3 regions of the Nocardioides sp. F233 genome follow, and region 3 is predicted to be linked to each of the others. Evidence: riboswitches for the same ligand, from Rfam matches in the RefSeq annotation. Region 3 holds a riboswitch; each other region holds the start of a gene.
The links. Region 3 has a riboswitch for glycine ahead of gcvP (aminomethyl-transferring glycine dehydrogenase). Riboswitches for the same ligand answer to the same signal wherever they lie in the genome.

Region 1 (7,146 bases), 530 kb from region 3:
ACCCGTCGTACCCCGACGCCCACACCTTCCCGCTGCCGCCGCTGCCGATCGGCAAGGCCGGCCTGCGCGCGGCCCGCGGCATGGACAAGCTCGGCTGGCACTGGTGGCCGGCGCCCAACGCGATCTCGTCGCGTGCCTTCCGCAACCGCCCCGCCTGCCAGCGGTACGGCGCCTGCGAGTCCGGCTGCCCGGCCGGCGCCAAGGCCAGCGCCGACCTCACGTACTGGCCGGACGCGATCGCCGCCGGCGCGGTGCTCATCACCGGCGCCCGGGTCCGCACGCTGACCACCAACGAGAACGGCCTGGTCGCCGGTGCGGAGTACGTCGACCGCGACGGCCACTGGCACCACCAGCGCGCGGGCATCACGATCCTGGCCGCCAACGGCATCGGCACCCCGCGGATCCTGCTCAACTCGGCCAGCTCGGCGCACCCCGACGGCCTCGCCAACTCCTCCGGCCTGGTCGGCAAGCGGCTGATGATCCACCCCTACGCCTCGGTCTACGGCACCTACGACGAGGACCTCGAGAGCCACCTCGGCCCGGCCGGTCAGTCGCTGCAGTCGCTGGAGTTCTACGAGACCGACGAGTCCCGCGGCTTCGTACGCGGCGGCAAGTGGAACCTGATGCCGACCCCCGGCCCGCTCAACCGCGTGCTCTGGGAGCCTGGCACCGACTGGCGTGACGGCTTCGGCAGCAGCTTCCACGACAAGCTCAGCAGCACCTTCGGCCGCACCCTCGAGTGGGGCATCACCACCGAGGACCTGCCCGAGGAGAGCAACGAGGTCGTCCTGGACCCCGAGCTCACCGACTCCGACGGGATCCCGGCCGCCAAGATCAACTACCGGATCACCGAGAACAACGACCGGCTGCTCGACTTCCACATCGCCCGCGCCGTCGAGGCCCACGAGGCCGCCGGTGCGGTCAGCATCCACGTCGACCGCGTGGTCCGCGACAGCGGCTGGCACCTGCTCGGCAGCGCCCGGATGGGCGAGGACCGCACGGACTCCGTCGTCGACCAGTGGGGTCGCTCGCACGACATCCCGAACCTGTTCGTCCTCGACGGCAGCAACTTCGTGACGTCGACCGGCGTGAACCCGACCGCGACGATCATGGCGGTCGCGCTGCGCGCCGCCCGTCACCTCGCCGACAACCGGTCCAACCAGGTCTCCGCCTCCTGACGGCCACGACGGACAGCAAAGGACACCGTGATGCTCGAACCCACCGCCCGTGACCGCCTGGCCATCCTGGCCGACGTCCTCATCCCCGGCTCGGGTGCCTTCCCGTCCGCGTCGGCGGCCGGCGTACCCACCGACCTGATCGACCGCGCGCTCGGGTTCCGCCCCGACCTGGTGCCCGCCTTCACCCGGGCCCTCGACCTGGCCGACGGCCTGGATGCCGAGGCCGCGCTCGACCTGATCTCCACCACCCACATCGCCGAGTTCGAGGCGCTGTCGACGCTGGTCTCCGGTGCCTACCTGCAGAGCCCGCAGGTGCAGCAGGCGCTCAACTACCGCCCGGCCCCGCGCCAGGCCAACGACGACATCGACACCTACGTCGACATGCTGGAGGTCGTCGTCGACCGCGGCTTCGACATCCACGGAGCGGACCTGTCGTGACCGTCCTGTCCCACGTCATCGACGGCGCCGCCTGGGAGGGCGACGGACCTGCGACCCAGGTGGTCGTGGATCCGTCCACCGAGCAGGTCATCGCCCACGCCCGTCGCGGCACCGCCGCGGACGTCGACCGAGCAGTCGGCGCGGCCCGTCGTGCGAGTGCCGACTGGGGGCGGCGTACGCCGAAGGACCGCGCCGACGCGCTCCTCGCCATCGCCGCGGTGGTCGACGAGCACGCGGCCGAGCTCGCCGAGCTGGAGTCACGCAACACCGGCAAGCCGCAGGGCCTCGCCGCCGACGACGTCGCCGGCACCGCCGACACCTTCCGGTTCATGGCCGGCGCGGTCCGCGCGCAGGTCGCTCTCGCGGCGGGGGAGTACGTCGAGGGCAGCACCTCGACCATCCTGCGCGAGCCGGTCGGCGTGGTCGGCGCGATCACGCCGTGGAACTACCCGCTGCTGATGGCGGCCTGGAAGCTCGGGCCGATCCTCGCCGCCGGCAACACCTGCGTGCTCAAGCCCTCGGAGCAGACCCCGCTCAGCACGCTGCGCCTCGCCGAGCTGGTCGCCGACGTGCTGCCGGCCGGCGTCCTCAACGTCGTCACCGGCGACGGTGCCGTCGTCGGCGCCGCCATCGCCACCCACCCCGGCATCGACCTGGTCTCGGTCACCGGCAGCGTGCGCAGCGGCCAGGCCGTCGCCGCCGCCGCGGCCGCCACCCTCAAGCGGGTCCACCTCGAGCTCGGCGGCAAGGCACCGGTCCTGGTCTTCGCCGACGCCGACCTCGACGCGGTCGCCGACGGCATCGTGTTCGCCGGCTTCGGCAACACCGGCCAGGACTGCGGTGCGGCCTGCCGGGTGCTGGTCGACGCCGCCGTCCACGACGACCTGGTCGACCGCCTCGTCAAGCGGGTCGAGGCGATGGTCGTCGGCGCTCCGACCGACGGCGAGGACGTCGAGATGGGACCGCTCGTCTCCCGCGAGCACCACGCCCGCGTCGTCGCCGCCCTCGAGAAGGCGTACGCCGACGGCGCCCGTGCCGCCGTCGGGGGCACGGTGCCCGACCGGCCCGGCTTCTTCGTCGAGCCGACCGTGCTCGTCGACATCCCCGACGGTGCGGCCTGCACGACCGAGGAGATCTTCGGCCCGGTCGTCACCATCGAGACCTTCACCGACGAGGACGCGGCGATCGCCGCGGCCAACGCCACGCCGTACGGCCTCTCGGCCTCGGTGTGGACCGAGAACGCCCGCCGGGCAGCGGGCCTTCCGAGCAGGCTGGACTTCGGGACCGTCTGGGTCAACGACCACCTCGCCTTCGCCACGGAGATGCCGTGGGGCGGCTTCAAGTCATCCGGCTACGGCCGCGACCTGTCGGCGTACGCGCTCGACGACTACTCACGCACCAAGCACGTCATGGTCAAGCACCACGCGTGACCCTCAGCAGCGAAGGAACACCGCCATGTCGCAGGAAAGCACGCTCGTCGAAGGCCTGACGATCCAACCGGTGCCGGAGTCGCAGCGCACCGGCAAGGTCCAGCACCTGTTCTCCTTCTGGTTCACCGTCCAGATCATCCCGCTCGCCGTGGTGACCGGCCTCCTGGGGCCGACCATCTTCGGCCTCGACGTGGGCTCGACGATCCTCGCGATCGTCAGCGGCAGCCTCGTGGGCGCGGTGTTCATGGCGCTGCACTCCGCCCAGGGATCCAAGCTCGGCGTGCCCCAGATGATCCAGGCGCGGGCGCAGTTCGGCATGTACGGCTCGGTGCCGATCACCGTGATCGTGGTGCTGATCTACGTCGGCTGGATCGTGTCGCTGATGGTGCTGGCGCAACAGACTCTGGGCGCGGTGTTCACCGGGCTCGGCCACACCGCCGGCCTGCTGCTCAGCACCGCGCTGACCCTGACCGCCGTCGTGGTCGGCTACCAGCTCATCCTCCGCTTCAACCGCATCATGGTCTGGCTCTCGGGCCTGGCCCTGGTCCTCACCCTCGTCTACACCGGCATGGAGGCCGCTGACGGCGGCGCCAGCATCACCGCCGCGGGCGGCTCGTTCAGCTGGGCCGGCTTCCTCGGGATGGCCTCGGTGGTCGGTGTGTGGCAGCTGTCCTACGCGCCGTACGTCTCCGACTACTCGCGCTACCTGCCCTCGAGCACCGGCACCCGTGCGGCGTTCTGGTACACCTACGCCGGCACCGTGCTCGGTGTGATCGGGGCGATGACCGTCGGTGCCTTCCTGGTCGCGGGGCTCGGCGCGGACGGCGTGCTCGCCGACCTCGACAACATCATGCCGAAGCCGGTGTTCGTCTTCGTGATGCTGGCGTTCTTCCTCGGCGCGATCGACGCCGGTGTGATCAACATGTACGGCTCGTCGCTGTGCGTGCTGACCTGCATCCAGACCTTCAAGCTGAAGTGGGCGCCGCGCGCCTCGGCCCGTCACATCGTCGCCGGCGTGCTCGCGATCGCCGTGTTCGTCGCCTCCACGACCGTCTCCGACGACTTCATGGCCGACTACACGAACTTCATCCTGGTGCTCGCCTACCTGCTGGTGCCGTGGAGCATCATCAACCTGGTCGACTACTACCTGGTCCACAAGGGCCACTACGACCCGAGCTCCTTCAGCGACCCGAACAGCGGCTACGGCTCGTTCAACGTCCCCGCGCTGCTCAGCTACGTCCTCGGCTGCCTCGTCCAGATCCCGTTCATGTCGACCACGCTGTACGTCGGCGCGATCGCGAAGCAGACCGGCGCCGTCGACACCTCCTGGATCGTCGGGAGCATCGCCACCGCCTTCATCTACCTCGGACTGCTCCGCGCCTGGCGCCAGCAGCCGGCTCACGTCCTCACCCCCGAAACGGAGATCTCCGCATGAGCAAGCACCAGCCGATCGGCGCCCTCGAGGCGACGAAGGTCCCGCGGTACGCCGGTCTCGGCACCTTCGCGCGGATCCCGTTGATCGAGTCGGTGCCGGACTACGACGTCGCGATCCTCGGCGTCCCGTTCGACGGCGGTACGTCCTACCGGCCCGGCGCCCGGTTCGGCCCGATGGGCATCCGCCAGGCCTCGCGCCACCTGCGGCCCCGGTTCCACGTCGAGCTCGACACCGCGCCGCTGGACGAGATCCAGGTCGTCGACGCCGGCGACGTGCCCTGCACGCCCTTCAACATCGAGGAGGCCATGCAGCAGATCGAGGACATGGCCCGCGACGTCCACGGCCAGGCCGGCCGCCGCATCGTCACCCTCGGCGGCGACCACACCGTCGCGCTGCCGATGCTGCGGGCCGCGCACGCCCAGCACGGGCGGATCGCGCTGATCCACTTCGACGCCCACCTCGACACCTGGGACACCTACTTCAAGGCGCCGATCACCCACGGCACCGTGTTCCGCCGGGCCTTCGAGGAGGGCCTGCTCGCCGAGGACAAGTCGATCCACATCGGCATCCGCGGCCCGATCTACGACAAGATGGACCTCGTCGACGACGCATCCTTCGGCTTCCGGATCATCCGCGCCGGCGACCTCGACTTCCTCGGCGTCGAGGGGGCCGCGGAGCAGATCCGGCAGCGGGTCGGCGACGCTCCCGTCTACATCTCGATCGACATCGACGTGCTCGACCCGGCCTTCGCGCCCGGCACCGGCACGCCGGAGATGGGCGGGCTCAACAGCCGCGAGCTGCTGCACGTGCTGCGCCGGCTGGACGGGCTCAACATCATCGGCGCCGACGTCGTCGAGACGGCTCCCGACTACGACCACGCGGAGATCACCTGCGTCGCGGCGGCGACGGTCGCCTTCGACCTGGTCACCCTCATGAGCAAGACGCCCTCTTCCGTCGTGTCCTGAGGCGTGCCATCCTGACGCCGTCACAACTGAAGATCTGCCGTTCGTAGCCGAAGCAGGAGAGACCTCGCCACCGAGCGGGGCGCCGTAGGAGCAACTCTCCCCGAGAAACTCTCAGGCACCGTCACTGCTCGTGCGAGGCGACTCTGGAAAGACAGGACCTCCATGACCGGTCCTGCGCCCAAGGTGCAAGCCGCTGCCGCGGTGAAGCTCTCAGGCACCGATGACAGAGCGGGGAGGCCCACCACCACGACGGGAGCCTCCGCATGTCCACGAACGACGCCTTCGACCAGAACCTCGCCGACTACGACCCCGACGTCCACGCGGCGATCAGCGCCGAGCTCGCCCGCCAGCAGGGCACGCTCGAGCTGATCGCCTCGGAGAACTTCGCCCCGGTCGCCGTCATGGAGGCCCAGGGGTCGGTCCTCACCAACAAGTACGCCGAGGGCTACCCGGGCCGCCGCTACTACGGCGGTTGCGAGCACGTCGACGTCATCGAGCAGCTCGCGATCGACCGCGTGAAGGAGCTGTTCGGGGCCGAGGCCGCCAACGTGCAGCCGCACTCCGGCGCCCAGGCCAACGCCGCCGCCATGTTCGCGCTGCTGGACCCGGGTGACACGATCCTCGGCCTCGACCTCGCCCACGGCGGGCACCTGACGCACGGCATGCGGATCAACTTCTCCGGCAAGCTCTACGACGTCGTCGCCTACCACGTCGACGCCGAGGACTTCCGCGTCGACATGGCCGAGGTCGAGCGCCTCGCCCTGGAGCACCGGCCGAAGCTGATCGTGGCCGGGTGGTCGGCGTACCCGCGACAGCTGGACTTCGCCGAGTTCCGCCGCATCGCCGACCTCGTCGGCGCGTACCTCATGGTCGACATGGCCCACTTCGCCGGCCTGGTCGCGACCGGCCTGCACCCGAGCCCGGTCCCGCACGCCGACATCGTCACCACCACCACGCACAAGACGCTCGGCGGTCCGCGCGGTGGCGTGATCCTGTCGAAGGCCGAGCTGGCGAAGAAGATCAACTCGGCGGTCTTCCCCGGCCAGCAGGGCGGCCCGCTCGAGCACGTCGTCGCCGCCAAGGCGGTGGCGTTCAAGATGGCCGCCTCGCCGGCCTTCCGGGAGCGTCAGGAGCGGACCCTGGAGGGGGCCCGCATCCTCGCCGCGCGCCTCACCCAGCCGGACGTGGTCTCCGCGGGTGTCTCGGTGCTGACCGGGGGCACCGAGGTGCACCTGGTCCTCGTCGACCTGCGCGCGTCCGAGCTGGACGGCCAGCAGGCCGAGGACCGTCTCCACTCCATCGGCCTGACCGTCAACCGCAACGCCGTCCCCTTCGACCCCCGCCCGCCGATGGTCACCTCGGGACTGCGGATCGGCACGCCTGCGTTGGCGACGCGGGGGTTCGGTGCCGAGGCCTTCGCGGAGGTCGCCGACATCATCGCGGAGGCGCTGAAGCCGTCGTACGACGACTCGGTCGCTGCCAAGCTGCGGGACCGGGTCGCGGCGCTGGCTGCGGCGTACCCGCTCTACCCGGGGCTGTGATCTGTCCCTTGTGGAGTCATCTGCTCGCACGTCATGCGAGTGGATGACTCCACAAGGCGTCTTGTGAGGACCCGGGTCAGGCCAGCTGGGTGGCGGTGACCCGACCGTCGGCGACCTGCCAATGCTGGTCGAGCCGGACGTTGTCGAGCAGCCTGCGGT
Region 2 (7,146 bases), 440 kb from region 3:
TCGAGCTGTGCGAGCGCTGGGGGCTGCCGGTCGTCTCGCTCGTCGACACCCCCGGCTTCATGGTCGGCCCGGACGCCGAGCGGACCGGGCTGGTGCGGCACGCCTCGCGGATGGTGACCGCCGGCGCGCGGCTGAGCGTGCCGCTGGTCGGCGTGGTGCTGCGTCGCGGCTACGGGCTCGGCGCCCAGGCGATGCTCGGCGGCAGCACGCACCGGCCGTTGCTCACGGTGGCCTGGCCCGACGCCCACCTCGGGCCGATGGGGCTGGAGGGCGCCGTCCGCCTGGCGATGGCGCGCGAGCTGGCGGCACTGCCCGAGGACGAGCGCGAGGCGACGGTCGCCCGGCACACTGCGGACCTGCGCACCCACGCCAGCGCCCTCAACGCGGCGCGGGTCTTCGAGATCGACGACGTCATCGACCCGGCCGAGACCCGCACGGTCGTCGCGGCGACGCTCAGGGCCGCGGCCGGTGCAAGGCGTTCCCGGCCACGCCGCCACGACCTCGCCCAGCCCCTCGTCAAATATGAGCGAACCACTCATATTTGATCCATGACCACCACCTCCACCAGCACCCGCCTCAACGACGTCGACCTCGAGGCCGTCACCGGCCTGGTCCGGGCCGTCCAGGACGACCCGACGAAGGCGGCCACCACGTGGGCCGCCCACGTCACCTGGGACGGCGCCTTCGCCTCCCACGCCAGCGTGCGCGGCTTCGCCCCGGTCCGCTCCGACGAGCCGCCGGCCCTCGGCGGCGGCGACACCGCCCCCAACCCGGTCGAGCAGCTGCTCGGCGCCCTGGGCAACTGCCTCGCCGTCGGGTACGCCGCCAACGCCACCGTCGCCGGCATCGAGGTCCGCGACCTGCGCATCGACCTGCAGGGCGACCTCGACCTCCACGTCTTCCTCGGCCTCGCCGAGGGGCACGCCGGGTTCGACACGATCCGCGCCACCGTCACCCTCGACTCCCCCGCGCCCCGCGAGGAGCTGGAGGCACTCCACACCGCGGTGCTCGCCAGCTCGCCGGTCGGTCACACGCTGCGCAACGCCGTGCCGGTCGAGGTCACGCTCGCCTGAGCGGGCGGGCGGCCGTCAGCACCAGGCCCGGCGACCCTCCGGGGCCAGGTCACGGTCGCGGAGCACGACACCGAGCCGGGCGCCGTACGCCGCACAGGTGCGCCGGAAGTCGCGCCGGCGGTACTCGACCACGAGCACCCGGTCGCCGTACGACGCGACGTAGCGCCCGCACTCGTCGTAACGGCCGCACTCCTCGGCGACCGCGAAGTCGAAGCCGAGGGTGCGGCCGTCGAGCGACGCCCAGTTCTTCTGGCCGATGGCCAGCCCGGCGGCGTGGGCACGGGCGGTGAGCAGCCGCGCGTACCTCTTCGCGTGGCGTGGGCGGAGCAGGCCGTGGCTGCGGGTGAACGAGTCGAGGTTGTCGATCTCGACGGCGTCGTACCCGTCATGGGCGCAGCGGTCGATCCACCGGCCGACGATGCGGGCGAGCCGCTCCCGCCTGCCGGCCGTTCGGATGTCGAGCAGCTGCTCGCCCCACGCCTCGTCGACGACCGGCACGCCGCCGTCGCGCAGCACGAGGCCCGGATGGCGGCGCCAGAGGCTGCGCTCGCCGGGCTGGGTCTGGAAGCCGTTGACGTAGCAGACGTTGTAGTGCGCCGGCTCCGGCGCGGCCCGCCGGTCGCGGGCCACGATCCCCACGTTCGGGGCGGGCGAGACGGCACCACCGAGCTGGTAGTCGATGTCGACCCCGCCCGGGGGCGGGGTCACGACCGGCCCCGCAGCCAGGGCCAGTCCCAGCAGGACCGCTGGCAGCATCAGTGCACGAGGTCCCGCCAGTTCACCGGGACCGCGCCACGCGGCCCGGGGACCGGCTGGTCGTCGGGGTGGCTGGAGGGGGCGGCCAGCTCAGGTCCGGCGTAGTAGTCCTCGCTGGCGTAGTCCCAGAACCAGTCCTCCCCCGGCTCGTACGACTGCACGATCGGGTGCCCGCTCTCGCGGAAGTGCGCGGACGCGTGCTGGGCGGGCGAGCTGTCGCAGCACCCGACGTGCCCGCACGCCGCGCACCGCCGCAGGTGGACCCACCAGCCCTCGACGGCCGTGCACTCGGCACAGCCAGGGCCGCTGGGCGGGACGTCGGTCGCGATCGCGGGGATCTCCTCGGCCATGCCTCGACCCTAGTGCCCCGGGAGGAAGGTCAGGGGATGTACAGGGTCGCCTTGATCGGGTTGTGGTCGGAGGCCATCGGGGTGGCGTACCGCCCGCCCACGAGCACCGCGATGTTCTCCCAGCTCGGCACCGTGATGCCCGGCGAGACGAAGATCCGGTCGACGTGGGTCGGCCAGGTGGTCGAGCGCGGCGGGTTGACCTTGAAGGCGTGCGCGGAGTTGAGGTTCGGGTAGGTCAGGTGGGCGGCGATGTCGCCGGAGTCGGCGAACCCGGCGCTCTCCATGACCAGGCGGGGCGTGTCGGTCTGTCCGCGGCGGTCGAGGCCGCGGTGCGAGTTGAAGTCGCCCAGCACGACGGTGGGCCGGCCGGGGAAGGCTCCGGTGACCCGGTTGAGCACGTAGGCGGTCTCCTGCTGGCGGGTGCCGTCCGCCTTGCCGTCACGCAGGTGGACCGCGGCGATCGCGACCTGCTTGCCGCTCGCCCGGTGCTGCACCAGTGCCTGGCAGTAGCCGTGGTCGCGGTCGCCGAACATCGTGAACCGGGTGCCCTTGCTGTTGTTCCTGGCGTCGACGACGTCGTACACGCTGGCACGGACGTACGCGGTCTGGCTGTAGAGCTTGCGCTTCTTGCTCTTCTGGGTCTGGCAGGCCAGCGTGTAGCCGCGCTGCGCCATGGCCTTGCCGATCCAGCGCTTCTTCTTGCCGTACTTGTGGGCGACGTGGCCCTCGACGAACACCATGATGTCGGCGTTCATCCGGTCGATGTCGGCGACGACCTGCTTCTGCCGCTTCTTCCACGTCCAGCCGCTGTTGCACTTCGACTTCGAGCCGCAGCGCAGGTTGAAGGTGGCGGCGGTGGTGGCCAACGAGGTCGGGACGACGGCCCGCGAGGCCGGCGGGGTGACCTTGCAGCTGCGCTCGCCACCGTTGCCCTCGAGCGTCACCGCGTAGCAGTAGGTGGTGCCCGGCGTCAGGCCGGTCACGTCGGCGTGGGTCGGGCCGGCCGGCACCCGCTTCTGGACCGCGTCGCCCGGGTACACGTCCGGTCCCGCAGAGGAGACGAGGAGCTCGTAGCGACCCGGACCGGCGTAGTCCCAGTCGAGGCTCACCGTGACGGTGCCACCCGTCACGGCCTGGGCCGACACCCAGGGGGCCGAGGGGCGTGCGGCGGCGCTGGCCGGGGACAGCGCGGACAGCACACCGAGCGAGACGGCGAGGACGGTCATCAACGACAGCAGGCGACGCATGCCTTCACCATCGGCCAAAGTTCGCGAAGATGCACGGTTCGTACCAAAAAAGGGTGATGACAAGCCCGATCGGACCGTACTCACCGACTCACCAGGGTGAGGACGCGTAGTCCTTCACGAAGCAGCCGTACAGGTCCTCCCCCGCCTCGCCACGCACGATCGGGTCGTAGACTCGCGCCGCGCCGTCGACGAGGTCGAGCGGGGCGTGCCAGCCCTCGGCCGCGATCCGCAGCTTCTCGTGGTGCGGTCGCTCGTCGGTGATCCAGCCGGTGTCGACGGCCGTCATCAGGATCTTGTCGGTCTCGAACATCTCACCCGACGAGGTCCGGGTCATCATGTTGAGCGCGGCCTTGGCCATGTTGGTGTGCGGGTGCCCCGCGCCCTTGTAGCGGCGGGAGAACTGCCCCTCCATCGCCGAGACGTTGACGATGTACGCGCGGCGGGCACCGTTGTGCACCGCGGCGCGCAGCGCGGGGCGGAGCCGCGAGTTGATGAGGAACGGCGCGATCGAGTTGCAGAACTGCACCTCGAGCAGCTCCAGCGGGTCGACCTCGTCGAGCACCTGGGTCCAGGAGTTGTTGTCCTGGATGTCGGGGATCAGGCCGCCGGCGTCGATCGCGGTCCCGGCCAGGTGCGCCTCCAGCGAGGCACCGCCGGCCTTGAGCGCGAGCGCGGTCATCGAGGCCGCGTTGCGGGAGGCGAGCGCGGCCTCGGCCGACTCCCCGTCGTGGTGGGCGACGGCGGTCGAGGACAGGGCACCGGCGATGGCGGCGGGGTGCGCCTCGGAGATCCGGTCGAAGGTGACCATCTCCGGCAGCGCCTTGACGCCCAGCGACTCGGCCGAGGGCAGCGCCGTGTTCTCGCCGTCGATCAGGTGCGTGTAGGCGCCGGGCAGGCGCCGTACGGTCTGGCAGGCGTTGTTGATGATGATGTCGAGCGGGCCGTCGGCGGCGACGTCGTCGGTCAGCGAGATGACCTGGGTGGGGTCGCGCAGGTCGATGCCGACGACCTTGAGCCGGTGCAGCCAGTCGGCGGAGTCCTCCATCGCGGCGAACCGGCGTACGGCGTCCTTCGGGAACCGGGTCGTGATCGTCGTGTGCGCACCGTCGCGGAGCAGGCGCAGCGCGATGTACATGCCGATCTTGGCGCGGCCGCCCGTCAGGAGCGCGCGCTTGCCCGTGAGGTCGGTGCGCTGGTCGCGCTTGGCGTGGCTCATCGCCGCGCAGCGCGGGCACAGCCAGTGGTAGAACGCGTCGACGAGGGTGAAGTCCTCCTTGCAGATGTAGCAGCCGCGCGCGGTGAGCAGCTCACCGGCGAAGGCGCCCTGCGCGGTGGAGACCAGCGGGATGCCGGCGGTCTCGTCGTCGATCCGCATCGGCGACCCGGTCGCCGTCAGCTCGATGATGTCCTGGTCGTGCCGCTGCCGCTCCATCCGGATCTCGGCCCGCCGCTGCTTCTTGATCAGCTTGTACATGTACGACGCAGCGCGCTTCATGGTGCGCACGTCGTCGTGCTCGGGGTCGAGCAGCGGGACCTGGCGAAGGACCTTGAGGGTGATGGCGAGCTCGTCCGGGTCGATCCCGGTCAGCTGCTCCTCGGTGTCGGGGTGAGGCACCGCCCGATGGTACGGGCGCCGGCCGGCGGATGCCGTATGCTCGCCCTGCGCCATGATGCGCGTCACAACTCAACATCGCGCCGTTCGAACCCCGGCGGGAGAGTCCCAGTCCCACGAGGACGGGCGCCGAAGGAGCAAATCTCCCCAAGAATCTCTCAGGCCCCCTGACCGCCGGGACGAGGCGAACTCTGGAAAGACGGACCGGATCCACCGGCCCGCACCCACGGTGCAAGCCGCCCGACCGGGCGGTGAAGCTCTCAGGTAGCGATGACAGAGCGGGGAGGCAACCCAGCCACGAGCACGGCGTACCGCTGCGCTCTTCACGAGGAAGCCTCCCGATGACCACACCTTCAGCGACCCCGCGGCTCACGCCGCTGCACGACGTCCATGCCGCCCTCGGCGCGTCGTTCACCGACTTCGCCGGCTGGCAGATGCCGGTCCGCTACGGCTCGGAGACCGCCGAGCACCGCGCCGTGCGTACGACGGCCGGGCTGTTCGACCTCACCCACATGGGCGAGATCGAGCTGGTCGGCCCCGGCGCCGGCGCCGCGCTCGACCACGCCCTGGTCGGCCGCCCGTCCGCGATCGGCATCGGCCGCGCGCGCTACTCGATGATCTGCGCCGAGGACGGCGGCATCATCGACGACCTCGTCGTCTACCGCCTCGCCGAGGAGCACTACCTCGTCGTCGCGAACGCCAGCAACGTCGCCGTCGTCGCCCCCGAGCTGGTCGCCCGCGCCGCGGGCTACGACGTCACGGTCACCGACACCTCGATCGACTGGGCGCTGCTCGCGGTCCAGGGTCCCGCGTCCGCGGAGATCCTCGCCGGCCTGACCGAGCTCGACGTCCCGTCGCTGAAGTACTACGCGATCGACGCCGGCACGGTCGCCGGCATCGACGTGCTGCTCGCCCGCACCGGCTACACCGGCGAGGACGGCTTCGAGGTCTACTGCAAGCCCGGCGACGCCGCCGCCGTCTGGGACGCGCTGAGCAAGGCCGGCGAGCCCCACGGCCTGGTCCCCGCCGGCCTCGCCTGCCGCGACACCCTGCGCCTGGAGGCCGGGATGCCGCTCTACGGCCACGAGCTGGACCGCGACACCACGCCGTACGAGGCCAACCTGGGCCGGGTCGTCGTCCTCGACAAGCCCGAGGGCTTCGTCGGCCAGGCGGCGCTGGCCCGGCGCAAGGAGGAGGGCCCCCAGCGGACCCTCGTCGGCCTGGTCTCGACCGGCCGCCGCTCGCCCCGTGCGGGCTACCCGGTCGTCGACCCCGCCACCGGCGCCGAGGTCGGCGTCGTCACCAGCGGCTCGCCCTCGCCCACGCTGGAGAAGCCGATCGCGATGGCCTATGTCCCGCCGGCGCTGGCCGCCCCGGGCACCCGGGTCCAGGTGTCGCTGCGCGGCACCCTCGAGGACGCCGACGTCGTCGAGCTCCCCTTCTACAAGCGCAACAGCTGACCGTCCCAGCGACGCCCCACCGAACTTCCAGGAGAACACCATGAGCAACCCCACCCACCTCCAGTACACCGCCGAGCACGAGTGGATCGCCGTCGACGGTGACAACGCCAAGATCGGCGTCACCGCGTACGCCGCCGACGCCCTCGGCGACGTGGTCTACGTCGACCTGCCGGCCGTCGGCAGCACCGTCACCGCCGGCGAGTCCTGCGGCGAGCTGGAGTCGACCAAGTCGGTCAGCGACCTCTACTCGCCCGTCACCGGCGAGGTGGTCGAGGTCAACGACGCCGTCGACGCCGACCCGAGCCTGGTCAACAGCGACCCGTTCGGCGAGGGCTGGCTGTTCATCGTCAAGGTGACCGCGAACGGCGAGCTGATGGACGCCGCGGCGTACGACGCCCTGATCGCCTCGGCATGACGGCCGTGGTGCCGGAGGGGCGCAAGCTCCTCCGGCTGGAGGTCCGCAACGCGGAGACCCCGATCGAGCGCAAGCCGTCGTGGATCCGCACGAAGGCGGTGATGGGCCCGGAGTACCGCGGCCTGAAGAAGCTGGTGCAGTCCGAAGGCCTCCACACGGTGTGCGAGGAGGCCGGTTGTCCCAACATCTTCGAGTGTTGGGAGGACAAGGAGGCCACCTTCCTCATCGGTGGC
Region 3 (7,146 bases):
TGGCGCGGGTCAGGCCCTCGCCGCCCATCATCCGGATGTAGGCCCACGAGATCGGCAGGATGCCGGCGGAGCCGAACGGCGCCGCGCTGATCGCGCCGGTGCCCTCACGCCGCTCGGCGTCGGGGTGGAGCGGGTGCGTGGGCAGGTACGGCGCCAGGTGGGCGCGCACCGCGACCGGGCCGACGCCCGGACCGCCGCCGCCGTGCGGGATGCAGAACGTCTTGTGCAGGTTGAGGTGCGAGACGTCGCCGCCGAACTTGCCGGGCGCGGCGTAGCCGAGCAGCGCGTTGAAGTTCGCGCCGTCGATGTAGACCTGACCGCCGTGCTCGTGCACCAGGTCGCACAGCTCGGTGATGGTCTCCTCGTAGACGCCGTGCGTCGACGGGTAGGTGACCATGATCGCGGCGAGGGTCTCGGAGTGCTGCTCGCACTTGGCCCGCAGGTCGGCGAGGTCGACGGTGCCGTCCTCATTGGCCTTGACCACGACGACCTTCATGCCGGCCATCACGGCCGAGGCCGGGTTGGTGCCGTGCGCGGAGGACGGGATCAGGCAGACGTCGCGCTGACCCTGGCCGTTGGCCCGGTGGTAGTTGCGGATCGCCAGCATGCCGGCGTACTCGCCCTGGGCACCCGCGTTGGGCTGGATGGAGACCCGGTCGTAGCCGGTGACCTCGGCGAGCCAGCCCTCGAGCTGGTCGATCAGCTGGCGGTAGCCGTCGGCGTCGGCCGCCGGCACGAACGGGTGCAGGTTGGCGAAGCCGGCCAGCGAGATGGGCTCCATCTCGGTGGTCGCGTTGAGCTTCATCGTGCACGAGCCGAGCGGGATCATGCCGCGGTCGAGCGCGTAGTCGCGGTTCGAGAGCCGCGCGAGGTAGCGCAGCATCGAGGTCTCGTTGTGGTGGGTGTTGAACACCGGGTGGGTGAGGAACTCGGTGGTGCGCTCGAGGTCCTCGGGCAGCCCGGCGTCGCCCTCGGCCGACACCTCGCTCACGCCGAAGGCACCGAGGAAGCCGACCAGCGTCGCCTCGCGGGCGGTCTCACCGAAGGAGATGCCGACGGTGTCGGCGTCGACGAGGCGCAGGTGGATCGACGCCTCGCGGGCAGCGGCGACCACGGCCTCCGCGCGGCCGGGAACCCGGACGTTGAGGGTGTCGAAGAAGGTGTCGTTGACGACCTCGATGCCGGCCGCCTCGAAGGACGCGGCAGCGCGACGGGCCAGGCCGTGGATGTCACCGGCGATCGCCCGCAGCCCGTCGGGACCGTGGTAGACGGCGTACATGCCGGCGGTCACGGCGAGCAGCACCTGCGCGGTGCAGATGTTCGACGTCGCCTTGTCGCGACGGATGTGCTGCTCGCGGGTCTGCAGTGCGAGGCGGTACGCCAGGTGGCCCTCGGCGTCGACGGAGACGCCGACCAGGCGGCCGGGCAGCTGGCGCTCGAGGCCCTCGCGGACGGCCATGAAGCCGGCGTGCGGGCCGCCGTAGAACAGCGGGACGCCGAAGCGCTGGGCCGAGCCGACGACGACGTCGGCACCGAGGGCGCCGGGCGCCTCGAGCAGGGTCAGCGCGAGCAGGTCGGCGGCGACGACGGCCAGGCCGCCGTGCTCGTGGACGGCGTCGATGACCGGCTTGATGTCGGCCACGCGGCCCGACGCACCGGGGTACTGGATGAGCACGCCGGAGACGGGTCCCTCGGGCAGGCCGTCGGTCAGGTCGGCGACGAGGATCTCGATGCCGAGGCCCTCGCAGCGGGTGGCGACGACGTCGATGGTCTGCGGAAGCGCGTCGGCGTCGATGACGAACGGGCCGGCGGCCTTGCGGTTGGCGCGGTGGGCCAGCGCGACCGCCTCGGCGGCGGCGGTGCCCTCGTCGAGCAGCGAGGAGCCGGCGGTGTGCAGGCCGGCCAGGTCGGCGACCATGGTCTGGAAGTTGATCAGCGCCTCGAGGCGGCCCTGCGAGATCTCCGGCTGGTACGGCGTGTAGGCGGTGTACCAGCTCGGGTCCTCGAGCACGTTGCGGCGGATGACCGCCGGGGTGACCGTGGCGTGGTAACCGATGCCGATCATCGACTCGCCCGGCACGTTGGTACCGGCGAGTGCGCGGAGCTCGGCGGCGGCCGTCTCCTCGTCGACACCGGCGGGCAGGCCCAGCGGGTCGGTGGAGCGGATGGACTTCGGGACGGCGGCGTCCATCAGGGCGTCGAGAGATGCGTGGCCGAGACGGTCGAGCATGGTCTCGACCTGGGCGTCGTCCGGGCCGATGTGACGGTTGACGAAGGGTGCGCTCATGAGCAGAGGTGCTCCTCGGGTCGGGTCGATGAAATGAATCGAGCCCTCCCCCTCTGTCAGCGCGTCACTGCGCCTTCAGAGTTGCCTGCTCCGCACGGTCCTGGCGCCTGAGAGGTTCCGGGGAGGGATTGCCCCTTCGGCGCAGGCACGGGGCCTGACTCTCCCGTGCAGCATCAACAGCAGGTACAGCCTACAGGTACGACGCCTGTGCGGCTGACCTCGTTCGGTGGGTGCTCAGCCGACGTGGCGGGCAGCGCGGCGCGCGGCCAGCTCGTCGCCGGCGACGGGGCCGGTCTGCTCCGACTCGTTGGCGTGCTCGCTCGGGAGCTCGGCCAGCGTGCCCTCGATCTCGCGCCACACGCCACCGATGGCGATGCCGAAGACGCCCTGGCCGCCCTGCAGCAGGTCGATGACCTCGTCGTTGCTGGTGCACTCGTAGACCGAGGCGCCGTCGCTCATCAGGGTGACCTGGGTGAGGTCGTCGGTGCCGCGCTCGCGCAGGTGGCTGACCGCGGTGCGGATGTTCTGCAGCGAGATGCCGGCGTCGAGGAGCCGCTTGATGATCTTGAGGATCAGGATGTCGCGGAAGCTGTAGAGACGCTGCGAGCCGGAGCCCTTGGCGCCGCGCACGCTCGGCTCGATCAGGCCGGTGCGGGCCCAGTAGTCCAGCTGGCGGTAGGTGATGCCGGCGGCGTTGCACGCGGTCGGCCCGCGGTAGCCGAGGTCGCTGGGCAGCGGCGAGACGTCGTCGGTGAACAGAAGGCCCTGCTCCTGCGCGGCAGCAGTCGCCGCGGTCACGTCCTGACCGACCTTCTCGGGCTGCTGCTCGTTCACGGAACCTCCAGGTCGCGGCGCTTCAGGCAAGGGGGATTGCACTGCTGTCATTTCGACTCCCTCAAGGTACGTCCGGGGTGTCGGGCCGGTCAAAGACGTGGCCGGGCGTGTCGCCGAAAACCCTCAACCTGAGGCTGAGGTTGACAGCTCGTTCAGCCCTCGGCGCCGAAGTCCTCCGGCGAGACGTGGTCGAGGAACTCGCGGAACGCCTCGACCTCGTCCTCCTCCTCGGCGGGCGCGGCGAGCCCGGCCTCGGCGAGGACCTCCTCGGAGCAGTAGATCGTCGTACCGGTGCGCAGGGCGAGGGCGATCGAGTCGGAGGGGCGCGCGCTCACCTCGACGCCGGAGGCGAAGACGAGGGTCGCGTAGAAGACGCCCTCGCGCACATCCGTGATCCGGACCTCGCTCAGCTCGTTGCCGGTCGCGGTGAGCACGTCGCGCATCAGGTCGTGGGTCAGTGGCCGCGGCGGGACGACGCCCTGCTGGGCGAACGCGATCGCGGTGGCCTCGACGGCGCCGATCCAGATCGGCAGGTAGCGGTCACCCGCGACCTCCCGGAGCAGCACGATCGGCTGGTTGGAGGGCATCTCCACCCGGACACCCATCACGTCGACCTCGCGCATGCGTCCAGCCTACTGCGTCGCGTCGAGCCGCTCAGGAGGGCTCAGATGCGACGCAGGCCGGCCTTGACCAGGGTCGCGTGGAGGCGCACCGAGAGCGCGGCGATCTCGCTGACCGCCTCCTCCGCGCGAGCGCTCGCACCGGCGTCGCGGCCCTTGCGCGGTGTGACGACCTGCTGGATGAGCCCGACCTCGCGGTCGGCCGCGGTGCGGAAGGCGCGCAGGTGGCGCGGCTCGATGCCGTAGTCGGCCAGCTCGCGTGCGGTCTGCGCGATCACCAGGGCGTCGGTGTCGTAGTGCCCGGTCGCCGAGGAGCTGATGAGAGCGAACGACTCGAGCTGTCCGAGGAGGTCCTCGTCGATCCCTGCCACCTTGATGAGCTCCTTGCGCGAGAGCCGCAACCGGTCGGTACGGCGGAACGACTCGGGCGCGGGCAGTCCGTCGGCACCGAGCGCGACGGTCGGCACGGTCGGGACGACGGGCTCCGGCTCGGGCGGGGCCAGTCCGCGGTCGATGGCGTCGAGGTGCTCGCCGATGACCTTGAGCGGCAGGTAGTGGTCGCGCTGCATCCGCAGGATGTAGCGCAGCCGCTCGATGTCGGCCTCGGAGAACTTGCGGTAGCCGGACGGCGTGCGCTCCGGCTTCACCAGCCCCTCCGACTCCAGGAACCGGATCTTGGGGATGCTGATGTCCTCGAAGTCGGCCCGCAGCCGGTCGAGCACCTGGCCGATGTTGAGCCGTGGCTCCCGCTCGCCCCGAGCGACGGCAGCGGTCATGCTCAGGCGCTCTCGTGACCCGCGAAGAAGACCAGGCGGTACTTGCCGACCTGGACCTCGTCGCTGTCCTTGAGCTGGACCTTCTCGATCCGGTCCCGGTTGACATACGTGCCGTTGAGGCTGCCGGCGTCCTCCACGGTGAACGTGTCACCGTCGCGGCGGAAGACCGCGTGGCGGCGGGAGACCGTGACGTCGTCGAGGAAGATCCCGCTCTCGGGATGACGGCCCGCGCTGACCTCGTCGGCGTCGAGCAGGAACCGGCTGCCGGAGCCCGGTCCCTTCTGCACGACGAGCAGCGCATGGCCGATCGGCAGGGCGTCGACGGCCGCGGCGTCGACCGGGCTCAGGGCGCGGTCGGAGGTCTCGACGCCGGCACCAGCACCCGCGCCACCACCGAATTGGATCGTCGCGGTGGCGTCGGTCAGGGGCGCCGGCTCAGGCGCGACAAGGCGGGTCCCGCACTGCGAGCAGAAGCGGGCGTCATCGGGGTTCTGCCGACCACAGGCGGTGCAGAACGGCATCAGTTGCTCCTCACGGTGGGTCTCTTACGAACCTACCGGATCAGTTGTCGAGCTGGGCCTCGTACGCGGCAGCGTCGAGGAGTCCGTCGAGGTCGCCGGCGTCCGCCGGGACGACCTCGAAGAGCCAGCCGGCGCCGTACGGGTCGGTGTTGACGAGCTCGGGGGTGGCGTCGAGGGCCTCGTTGACGGCCACGACCTCACCGGTGACCGGGGCGTAGACGTCGCTGACCGACTTGGTCGACTCCAGCTCGCCGCACGAGTCGCCGGCCGTGACGGCTGCGCCGACCTCGGGGAGCGAGACGTAGACGATGTCGCCGAGGGCGTCCTGGGCGTAGTCGGTGATCCCGACCCGCACCGAGCCGGCACTCTCACCGGGCTGCCGCAGCCACTCGTGCTCGACGGTGTACTTCAGGTCCGCGGGGTTCGTCATGGCACCGAAGGCTACTGCCCCTGGTCCGGAACGGCATACGAAGGCTGGTCGCGTCGCACGACAGATTCGATGTCGACCGTGCGCAGCTGCTGGACGCCGACGGTGGCGCCGTCCTCCTCGAGCTGCTTCTTGGGGCCGAGGGCGAAGGTCATCGCGTTCGCGAGCGCACCCGGCTCGCCGATCGCGACGATGCTGTACGGCGCCTCGATCCGCTCGCCGTCGACGACGAAGCCGCCGTCGGCCTCGGTGAACGACGTCTGCGCCACGACCCGCACCTTGCCGTTGATCTCGATCGCCTCGGCACCGACGGTGCGCAGCTCCTGCACGGTGTCGAGCAGGGAGCCGAGCCGGACCCGGCCGTCCTCCTCCTTGATGGTGACGCGCAGGCCCGGGCCGGTGACCGGCACCAGCCCGGCCAGGATGTTGAGGTCGTCGACCTCGGCATCGGCCTGGTCGATGGCGGTCTGCCGCTTGGACGAGTCGTCGCGCAGCCCCCCGGCGACCTTGTCGAGCCGGTCGATCTCGGTCTCGGTCTTCTGGCGGGCGCCGGCGAGGCCGTCGAGGAGGTCGATCAGCTCCTGCTGGCGCAGGCCGGCGTAGGTGTCGGTGGTGTCGGCGGTGCGCACCTGGGTCACCGCGCCGAAGCCGAGCAGCGCGAGCAGCCCCGCGGCGACCAGCTGCTTGCGCGAGGGGCGCAGGAGCGCGGCCTTGAGCCGGTCGACCGGGCTCTGTTCGGGCTGCGGCTCGGGCTGCGGCTCGGGCTGCGGCTCCTCCGGCTCCGGGTCAGGCATGGAAGATGTGCCTGCGGATGGCGGCGACGTTGGTGAAGATCCGGATCCCGAGGACGACGACGACGCCGGTCGAGAGCTGGCCGCCGACGCCGAGGCGGTCGCCGAGGTAGACGATGCCGGCCGCGATCACCACATTGCTGAGGAACGAGACCACGAAGACCTTGTCGTCGAAGATCCCGTCGAGGTAGGCACGCAACGCGCCGAAGACGGCGTCGAGGGCGGCGACCACCGCGATCGGCAGGTAGAACTCGACCGAGGGGGGCACGTCCGGTTGGAACACGAAGCCGAGGGCGACGCCCACGACGAGTCCGAGAACCGCGATCACGGCCCGTCACCTCCCTGCTGCCCCTGGGGCGTGGTCTTCTTCTGCTCGGCCGACCGTAGCCGTCCCAGCGCGCCGGGCGCGGCAGGCAGGTGGAGGTCGTCCACATTGTCCATCTTCTGCTCGAAGCCGTACTGCCGGGCCAGGGCCAGGAACCGCTGCCCCGCCTGGGACTCGGCGAACTTCGACGCGAGCGTCCTGCGGTCCCCGATCGCCAGGATCGTGAACGGCGGTGCGACGCCGAGGCCGTTGACCTCGATCGCCTCGCCGACGTTGGTGATGCCGCCGTGGGCATTGAGCCGCTGGCCGTTGATCGAGATCGCCTCGGCCCCGGCCTCCCACAGCCCGTCCACGAGCAGGGCGAGGTCGGAGTCGCGCAGCTGCTCGTCGGCGCCGACGTACGGCGGGTTGTCGAGCGTGACCCGGACGCCGGCACCGGTCACCGGCGCGAAGCCGGTGAGTGCGCCGACCTCCGAGACGCGGGCACGGAGCGCGCCGTAGCGCTCGCCCAGCGCGCGCAGCTGGTCCTCGGCCCTGGCGTTGGCGGAGCGCAGCCGGGCGGCCT

Region 1: another riboswitch for glycine. It lies ahead of glyA (serine hydroxymethyltransferase); the one in region 3 lies ahead of gcvP (aminomethyl-transferring glycine dehydrogenase).
Region 2: another riboswitch for glycine. It lies ahead of gcvT (glycine cleavage system aminomethyltransferase GcvT); the one in region 3 lies ahead of gcvP (aminomethyl-transferring glycine dehydrogenase).

The regions. Positions count from the first base shown of each region.
Region 1 is NZ_JBVASH010000003.1:70,068-77,213, forward strand. It holds gene ACZYRU_RS11705 (GMC family oxidoreductase) at 1-1,178, shown strand, start outside; gene ACZYRU_RS11710 (hypothetical protein) at 1,209-1,616, shown strand; gene ACZYRU_RS11715 (aminobutyraldehyde dehydrogenase) at 1,613-3,046, shown strand; gene ACZYRU_RS11720 (purine-cytosine permease family protein) at 3,072-4,481, shown strand; gene speB (agmatinase) at 4,478-5,446, shown strand; glycine riboswitch at 5,490-5,583, shown strand; glycine riboswitch at 5,584-5,683, shown strand; gene glyA (serine hydroxymethyltransferase) at 5,710-6,987, shown strand; gene ACZYRU_RS11735 (ABC-F family ATP-binding cassette domain-containing protein) at 7,064-7,146, opposite strand, start outside.
Region 2 is NZ_JBVASH010000003.1:165,190-172,335, reverse strand. It holds gene ACZYRU_RS12160 (acyl-CoA carboxylase subunit beta) at 1-545, shown strand, start outside; gene ACZYRU_RS12155 (OsmC family protein) at 549-1,073, shown strand; gene ACZYRU_RS12150 (endo alpha-1,4 polygalactosaminidase) at 1,089-1,829, opposite strand; gene ACZYRU_RS12145 (UBP-type zinc finger domain-containing protein) at 1,829-2,179, opposite strand; gene ACZYRU_RS12140 (endonuclease/exonuclease/phosphatase family protein) at 2,209-3,426, opposite strand; gene ACZYRU_RS12135 (SDR family NAD(P)-dependent oxidoreductase) at 3,515-5,041, opposite strand; glycine riboswitch at 5,127-5,222, shown strand; glycine riboswitch at 5,223-5,325, shown strand; gene gcvT (glycine cleavage system aminomethyltransferase GcvT) at 5,380-6,498, shown strand; gene gcvH (glycine cleavage system protein GcvH) at 6,539-6,913, shown strand; gene lipA (lipoyl synthase) at 6,910-7,146, shown strand, end outside.
Region 3 is NZ_JBVASH010000003.1:601,110-608,255, reverse strand. It holds gene gcvP (aminomethyl-transferring glycine dehydrogenase) at 1-2,287, opposite strand, end outside; glycine riboswitch at 2,373-2,463, opposite strand; gene ACZYRU_RS14245 (MerR family transcriptional regulator) at 2,522-3,172, opposite strand; gene ACZYRU_RS14240 (bifunctional nuclease family protein) at 3,274-3,744, opposite strand; gene ftsR (transcriptional regulator FtsR) at 3,786-4,517, opposite strand; gene ACZYRU_RS14230 (FHA domain-containing protein) at 4,520-5,038, opposite strand; gene gcvH (glycine cleavage system protein GcvH) at 5,079-5,468, opposite strand; gene ACZYRU_RS14220 (DUF881 domain-containing protein) at 5,480-6,259, opposite strand; gene ACZYRU_RS14215 (small basic family protein) at 6,252-6,584, opposite strand; gene ACZYRU_RS14210 (DUF881 domain-containing protein) at 6,581-7,146, opposite strand, start outside.